DNA from 2 places in the Rosettibacter primus genome. Region 1 is predicted to be linked to the other one. Evidence: riboswitches for the same ligand, from Rfam matches in the RefSeq annotation. Region 1 holds a riboswitch; the other holds the start of a gene.
What was found. Region 1 has a riboswitch for thiamine pyrophosphate ahead of thiC (phosphomethylpyrimidine synthase ThiC). Riboswitches for the same ligand answer to the same signal wherever they lie in the genome.
Positions count from the first base shown of each region.

Region 1 (4,452 bases):
GATGTTCTAATTGTTTAGTTTGATTGTTCTCAACAATCCATCTTCCCTTTTCTAAGGGAAGTATTTCACCAACTACAGCACAATGAATTCCTTTGTCACTTAATTCATTAATAAGTAAATCAACTTTATGCGGTCTTACAGTAATTACTAATGTCCCCTCACTAATTGAAATATAAGGGTCCATATTGAATAGTTCGCATACAGATTTAACTTCTGGTAAAACGGGAATTTTATCTTTATAAATAATAATCCCTTTATTACTTGCTTGAGCTACTTCATAAACACCACCGATTACACCGCATTCTGTTGCATCGTGCATTGAAGTAATTCCTTCTTCTCTAACTCCAATTTTAACTGCTGTCAGCGCATCATCAACTGTGCTCATTTTATAAAATAAATTTTCAGCCTTAAAAAATATTTCATCACCTAATTTTTCTTTAATGTAATTTTTAAATGTATTGGCAAAAATTCCTACAGCTTCGATTGCTGCTCCTTTAGTGATAATAACAGCATCACCAACTTGAGCCATATTTGGAGTTAGATATTTATCTTTAGGTCCAAGTGCAATAAAGGTAGCGCCACCAACCATTGGGTAATCTGTTCCAGTATATCTTGCAGTATGACCTGTAATTACAGCTGTTCCATATTTCTCACATTCGTGATGAATTACATTCCATACCTTTTCAAATTCATCTTCGGTAATGCTCATGGGTAAATTAAAATCAAAAACTGCATAAGCTGGTGGGAATCCACTTGTTGTAACATCACTTGCTAAAATATGCCATGCGAACCAAGCAGCCTTTTCCCAGCCATATTGTGGAACAATATAAATTGGGTCTGTAGTAATTGCCATTACTGTTTCGTTCGATACTTGAACAATACCAATATCAATTCCATGATGAGGAGGAACCAATACATCATTTCTTTTTGCACCAAGTTGAGGATAAATATAATGATTAAAAAATTCAGGACTAATTTTCCCAATAGCAGGAAATTCAGCTTTTTTCATATTTATACCTCTACTAATTTATTTTTACGAATTGTATTTTCAACCAAATTCATTGGGCAGAAAGGACCGCACATTGAGCATGCATCAGTTTTGCTTGCTCTTTTTTCAAAAATTTTCTTTGCTTCGTTGCCATATAAAGCTAATTCAAATTGCTTATCCCAATCTAATTTGTAACGAGCTTCGCTCATTTTTTTATTTCTTTCAAGAGCATCTTTATTTCCTCGAGCTATATCAGCAACATGAGCTGCAATTTTAAAAGCAATAACGCCATCTTTCACATCAGTTACTGTTGGAAGACCGACATGCTCTGCAGGGGTTATGTAGCATAACATATCAGCGCCATACCAGCCGGCAAGCGCCCCGCCAATTGCACCTGCAATGTGGTCAAATCCTGCTGCTACATCAGTAGGCAGCATTCCAAGAATATAAAAAGGAGCATTCTTAGTAAGCTTTTTCTGAATTTGCACATTTGTTTGTATTTCATTAAGAGGAATGTGACCTGGTCCTTCAACCATCGTTTGAACTCCAGCTTTGCGTGCTCTTTCTACCAATTCACCAATTATCATTAATTCTGCAATTTGTGCTCTATCTGTAGAATCATTCAAACTTCCGGGTCTTAATCCATCACCAAGAGACAATGTCATATCATATTCATGTGCAATCTCAAGAAGCCTATCATAATATTTATATAGAGGGTTTTCTTCTTTGTTTTTAAGCATCCATGCAGCTATTAAACCGCCACCTCGAGAAACAATTCCCGTAATTCTATTTTCGTTTTGGTATCTTCGTAATGTTTCAAAAGTAATTCCACAATGAACTGTGATATAATCAACTCCCTGTTTACCGTGATCTTCAATTACTTCGAATAAATCTTCATCGGTCATATCATAAATTGATGATCTTTTAGCAACTCTAAATTCAGCTTCATAAATGGGAACAGTGCCCAATGGGACTTCACAAATATTTAAAATTTGTTGACGGATAAATTGTAAATCGCCGCCAGTAGATAAATCCATTAAAGTATCTGTGCCATATTCAATTGCTATTTTCGCTTTTTCAATTTCTTCATCAATATTTATATAGTCATAAGATGTACCAATGTTGGTATTAATTTTTACAGAAAGTGATTCACCAATACCTGTAAATTTATTGAGATTATGATGATTTATATTGGCGGGAATTACCACTTTCCCTGAACTTACAAGTTCACGGATTTCTTCCGGATTTTTGTTTTCTTTTTCGGCAACATACAGCATAGCATCTGTTATTTTGCCTGCGCGTGCAAAATCTAATTGAGTCATTTGAGCCTCCATCATTTTAGTTATTTATTTAACACCGATGGAAGCAATGGGGCAGGATAATTTTGGCTTAAAGAAGGGAATTTTTATTCTTTACCTTCCCTACGCCGGTATTACCCGGATCAGGTTCAAAAGGCCGAAGTCGCATTCCAGACTTCCTCTCAGCCGGGTTGTCCCCAGCTTCCTCGGTAATACTTTTTTATTTTATGTCAATAAACTAATAGAATTTTTAATATCAACTTAGAATTTTATATGGACAAGATTTTGCAAATATTAAAAACTAATTAAAAAATATTAATAAGAATCATCATGATGTTCTTAATTTATCATTTGTTAGTGTAATAAAATTGTCTTTTTCTTCGACACTTAAAAATTTTTACATCGACAAGTTAGTTTTAAACATTCAATTTATCAAGAATGCTAAAAAATTTTACATCTTATTTACTTTGAATAAAATTTGTTGATTAAAATTCCCCTAAATTATTTCACAAAAAAATTTAAGAGTAAGACAAAATATTTCATATCATTTTTCAATTTCATAATGCTAAAATAATTATTGTATTAATTGAAGTTTCTATTTATGTTGTGTTCAGATTGTTCAATATTTTATGGAGGGTATATGAAGTTCAATAAATTTATTTTAATAATTCTTACATACAACATTATTTTTTTTAATATTCATGCACAGACAGGACTTGGCACTTTCAAGTATGATGATTTTAAAACACCTGAGTATTGTGGTTCAGCATGTCATACAGATTTTTATCAGCAATGGAAACAAGCAATGATGTCGCAGGCATATACTCATGAATGGGATGAAATAGAATATTTTAAGTTAGCTGTACCTCATGCCGAAAAAGATGAAAAGGTTGCAGAAGTAAAAGCAGGTTGTAATGGTTGTCATTCACCGCTTGCATATGTTGCAGGAGATGTTCCTCCGCCATTACCAAGTAAAAATTCAAGAGCAAATGAATCTGTATCCTGTGAAGTTTGTCATAGCATCGCTGGTTATGCTGGCGACACACCATATAATTTTAATTACATAATGAAACCTGGCAGAACCAAATTTGCTTCTCGTAAACCTGAAATTTTATCTCCTGCACATGAAATTGAAGTAAACCCATTACTGAAGTCAGGTGATTTTTGTGGGATTTGTCATAATGAAAAATCTCCTTATGATGTTTGGGTTAAATCAACTCATCTCGAATGGAAAGAAGGACCTTATGCAAAAGAAGGTGTTCAATGCCAGGATTGTCATATGCCAAAAGCAGAATTCAAAACTGCTTCGATGGGGGCTAAGTATCCTGATGCAAGACTACATCTTTTTCACGGAGCTCATGACCCCGGAAAAGTTCAAGGTGTTATTGAATTAAGAATTAATCCTGATATTAGAGAAGTAGAACCTGGAAGCGTTGTTAAATTTACTTTAGCTTTGTTCAATCAGAAAACTGGACATAAGTTTCCAACTGGTTCAGTTGAAGATAGAATCGTATGGCTGCATGTTGAAGCAGTAGATTCAAAAGGGAATGTTTATCATATACCTGTAGATAAAAAAGGTTTTGAAGGTGAAGAATATACAATTGGAAGTGATGTTCTTGCTTATCAAGATATGGGCATTGCACTTAATGACCCTAACTTCAAAGGTGTTCAAAGAGATGGAATTCCTATAGGTGATAGAATTTTTAGAATGCCATATTTTGACCCTCAAGGAAGAATGACAATTCAACAATGGAATACTGCATCACTCGGAGTTGATTATAGAATTGGTCCTCGCGAAACAAAAATTGAAACCTTCACTTTCAAAGTTCCTAATAACATAGCACCAGGGAAATTAAAAGTTACAGCAACACTAAATTATCAATTACTTGTTAAACCAGTTGCCGATTTTCTTGGCGTTCCCGAAAGTGAATCTCAAATTATAAAAGTAAATGAACATTCAACTGAAGTTACAATTCTACAATAATAAAGGTGACTTTATGAAAAAATTATTTTTTTCTCTTATTACTATTTATTTAGTAATAATATTCTGCTCTCAAAATTTATATGCAATTCCTTCATTTGCGCGAAAATATAATATGAGCTGCCAAACATGTCACTCTCCTTTTCCGAAATTAAAAGATTATGGAGATGAATTTGCAGGCAACG
Region 1 is NZ_JAYKGK010000001.1:497,413-501,864, forward strand. Features, by position in the region: gene VJY32_RS02155 (AIR synthase family protein) at 1-1,009, opposite strand, end outside; gene thiC (phosphomethylpyrimidine synthase ThiC) at 1,012-2,310, opposite strand; TPP riboswitch at 2,389-2,504, opposite strand; gene VJY32_RS02165 (multiheme c-type cytochrome) at 2,927-4,270, shown strand; gene VJY32_RS02170 (hypothetical protein) at 4,284-4,452, shown strand, end outside.

Region 2 (4,452 bases), 230 kb from region 1:
TTCAAATATGTTTTCCGATTTAATTGTTTAATTACATTTTTAGACAATTTTCATTTTAAGTTGTTTTTGTTGAAATAAATAATAAAACTTTTTAAGTATTTACTTGACAAAATTTTCATAAGACATTAAATTGCAAACAAAATTCAAATACGGAGTGTGTGTGAAAAAAATACTATTCCTACCGATTATTGTTCTACTTATTAATGCATGCGGTTCACTTAACTCAACAACAAAAACAAGCCGAACAATTTCAGATACCGTTAAAACATCGGGAATTCAATCAATTGTAAACGAAATGCTAGAAAATGCACGCAGGGATTATGTGAAAGCTCTTTATAAACAAAGATTGGGTTTTAAGGTTGAAGCTTTGAATTATTATGAATCTGCATTATCGACAATTAACAAACTTAGTTATTATCCTAATATCGAAGAAAATTCTACTTTCATACAGTTAGAGAATGCAATAGTAGATGATTATCAAAGTTATGTTGAAAGTTTAGAAGAATTGCCAGAAAATACATCGATAAGTGCACTTGAAGAATGGATGAATAAAAGAATTCCTGAAATTCCAATGCTTGAAGATTCTGTTGCAGTAATTGATGATAATTATACTACAGTAATAGTTGGGGATTTTCCTTTAGAAATAAATAAATATGTTGAAAAGTATATTGAATATTTTACTGGAAGAGGGAGAAGATATATAGAAACATGGCTTTCTCGTTCTGGTAAATTTTTCCCAATGATGGCAAAAATATTTGCAGAAGAAAAAGTTCCGCAGCAGTTAATTTTTCTTAGCATGCCTGAAAGTGGATTAAATCCAATTGCTCGTTCCTGGGCAAGAGCTGTTGGAATATGGCAGTTTATGAAAGGTACTGCCAGACTTTATGACCTGGAAATTAATTTTTATATTGATGAACGAAAAGACCCTGAAAAAGCAACTCGGGCTGCGGCACGGCATCTTCGCGATTTATATTATTCTTTGGGAGATTGGTATTTAGCACTTGCAGCTTATAACAGCGGTGAAGGAAGAGTACGTAAAGCAATGAGAAGAGCTGGGTCAAGTGATTTCTGGAAAATACTTCCTTATTTACCACGAGAGACAAGAAATTATGTGCCGCAATATATTGCTGTAACATTGATTGCAAGTCAACCTGAAAAATATGGTTTTACTGATGTTCAGTATGAAAAACCTCATGATTATGCAGTCTATAGAATTAATGAGTCTATCGATTTGAATGTTCTTGCAAAATGTGCAGGAATTAGTGTTGATTTACTACGTGATATGAATCCTGAATTAACACAAAATGTTACCCCGCCTAATTATGATGGCGGCTATCCATTAAAAATTCCTTCTAAAGTTTATGATGTATTTGCTCAAAATCTTAAAAATTTACCCGACGATGCAAAACGTCAATATGTTATTCATACTGTTCAAGCAGGAGAAACTTTATATAAAATTGCTAATTTATATGATGTGAGTATTTCTCAACTTGCAGAATTTAATGGAATTTCTTCACGAAAAAAGTTGACTCCAGGTATTGAATTAAAAATTCCTAAATCTAATATCGATGTTGATGACCTCCCAATAAATACCGATATGCTTCCAGCTATTGAAGAAGAAATTACTTCACTTGATAATAACCCTTCTTACAAACTTCAAATTACAACTTCTACAAATGATGATAAGTATGCTCAGCTTTATTCAGCTATGTTGGAAGATTCCGTCGAGTTTATAGTTCCTGAAGGAAAAATTCCAGTTAACTATATTGTGAAAAGTAAAGATAATCTTGTTGATATTGCTGATTTATTTGATGTAAGAGTATCGGACATAAGAAACTGGAATAATCTTCCATATACAAGCACAGTAAAAGTAGGTCAGGAATTGACTATTTATGTTCCAAAAGACAAAGTTGATTATTATTCCAGAATTAACGAAATGAGCGAAAAAGAAAAGAGCGAAATTTTATTTGTAAACTCTGATGAAACATGGATTGAGCATAAAATAAGAAGCGGAGAATCATTATCAAGTATTGCTGCTAAATATGGAGTAACAGTAGCTCAATTGAAAGAATGGAATAATCTGAAAAGCAATAATATTTATAAAGGGAAAAAATTGGTTGTTTATTCTGGTAACACAAGAAATATGTCATTGAATTCTGCATCAAATAAAACAACAACAAAATATAAAGTTCGTAAAGGAGATTCATTAAGCGAAATTGCAACAAAATTTGGAGTTACAATAGCTCAGCTTAAAAAGTGGAATAACTTAAAATCAAATTCAGTTAGATTAGGACAAGTCTTAACTGTTCATGGCAATGAAGACATTCGTTCATATGGTGATAACACTGTTAAAAGAAATTCAAATGTTGTTAAATATGTTGTCAGGAAAGGGGATTCAATTGGTAAGATTGCACAGAACTTTAATGTTACTATAAATGATATTAAGAGATGGAACAACTTAAAAAATAATAATATTGTTGCTGGAAAAACATTGATACTTTACTCGGATAGTGAAGTAGATACCAAATCAAAAGTTAAGTCAACAAATAAAGATCTTATTGCAAAAAATAATACTACTGAAAAAGTTCAGATTCACAAAGTTAGAGAAGGTGAATCGCTCTGGACAATTGCAAAACTTTACAAAGTTCTTGTTGCTGATATAATTTCATGGAATAATCTTAAAAGTGACAAAGTAAAAATTGGCCAGGTTCTTAAGATTAGAAAATAAAAGAATAATTGATTACATTTGCACTGAAAATTTATTTAACTAATTAGTTCTTAAAAATAAAAAAGTCGTTAGGGGTGCTCCATTAAATGGGGCTGAGATTATACCCTCGAACCTGATCTGGGTAATGCCAGCGTAGGGAAACGGTAACAAAGAATAATTAAGTTACGCCGTTTTCCTCAAAAACGGCTTTTTTATTTCTAAAAATCTTGCATTTGCAAGGGAAGGAGGAATAAAAATGAAAAACTTAATTATTCTTTTTTTGTTTTTATTAAATAATATTTATGCACAAACTATAATAAATGGAAGAGTTTTCAGCTCTTCTAGTAAACAACCTTTATATTTAGCAAATGTTATAGTTAAAGGTACACATATCGGCACAAGTACAGATGAAAATGGAAAATTTATTCTTAAAGGAGAATTCAAAAGTTCTGATAAATTATTGATTTCGTATCTTGGTTATGAACCAAAGGAAATCTCAATTGAAGAACTATTAAAACTAACAGATAAAAATATATTCCTTGAAAGTAAATTAATAACTAGTCAAACTGTTCTTGTAAAAGGAACAATTGCTAAATCTGGTATAACACCGATAAGTTTTACTAAACTTGAACGCAGCAAAATTGCCGATACATATACTTATCAAGACATACCAGAAATATTAAGTTATACTCCATCAGCAACTTTTTATTCAGAAAATGGAAATGGGCTTGGATATAATTATTTGAGTATTAGAGGATTTGACCAGCGCAGAATTTCAGTCTCTATTAATGGAATTCCACAAAATGACCCGGAAGATCATAATGTTTACTGGATTGATTTCCCAGATTTACTTGAAAGCACAGAATTAATTCAAGTGCAAAGAGGAGCAGGTTCTGGTATAGCAGGTTATGCTGCAATTGGTGGTGCTATTAACATTATTACATCAACTTACTCCGACCAGCCTCGTGTGGAATTCTCTTCTTCAATTGGAAGTTTTAATACAAGAAAATATTCTGCCGCTGTTTCAAGTGGATTAATTAATAACAAATATTCAATTTATGCTAAGCTTTCTCAAACTTTGAGCAGTGGATATCGCAATTCGAGCTGGGTTGATTTAAAATCTTATCATTTATCTGCGGTTCGTTACGATGACAATCTAATTACACAGATCAATATTTTTGGTGGACCAATTGCTGATGGTCTTGCATATACAGGCTTACCAAAATTTGCCATAAAAGATAGAAATCTTCGTAAAGCAAATTATTCTTACTGGGAAGCAGATGAAAAAAATTATACTTACACACTCGAAAGACGACCAGATGAAATTGAAAATTTCTCACAACCTCATTTTGAACTATTAAATGAGTTTAAACTGAATGATAATGTAACATTTAACTCTGCTTTGTTTTTAGTTTTGGGCAATGGATTTTTTGATTATGATGGTTCATGGGCAGATACTACTTATTTCAGATTAACAAAAGAAAATGGATTTTATCCAACTGAAAATCCCGGGAATGTTTTGATTCGTGCAATGGTTGAAAATAAACAATGGGGTTGGATCCCTCGAGCAAGTATTAAACATAATAATGGTGAATTGATATTAGGCGGAGAACTTCGATTACATAACTCTATTCACTGGGGAAGTATTAATTATGGTGAAAATTTGCCGAAAGGTCTAACTAAAGATTTCCGTTATTATTACTATGAAGGTGGAAAAGACATACTGAGTTTTTTTGTAAATGAAA
Region 2 is NZ_JAYKGK010000001.1:272,092-276,543, reverse strand. Features, by position in the region: gene VJY32_RS01255 (ATP-binding cassette domain-containing protein) at 1-31, shown strand, start outside; gene VJY32_RS01250 (LysM peptidoglycan-binding domain-containing protein) at 161-2,728, shown strand; TPP riboswitch at 2,789-2,884, shown strand; gene VJY32_RS01245 (TonB-dependent receptor) at 2,964-4,452, shown strand, end outside.
Region 2: another riboswitch for thiamine pyrophosphate. It lies ahead of VJY32_RS01245 (TonB-dependent receptor); the one in region 1 lies ahead of thiC (phosphomethylpyrimidine synthase ThiC).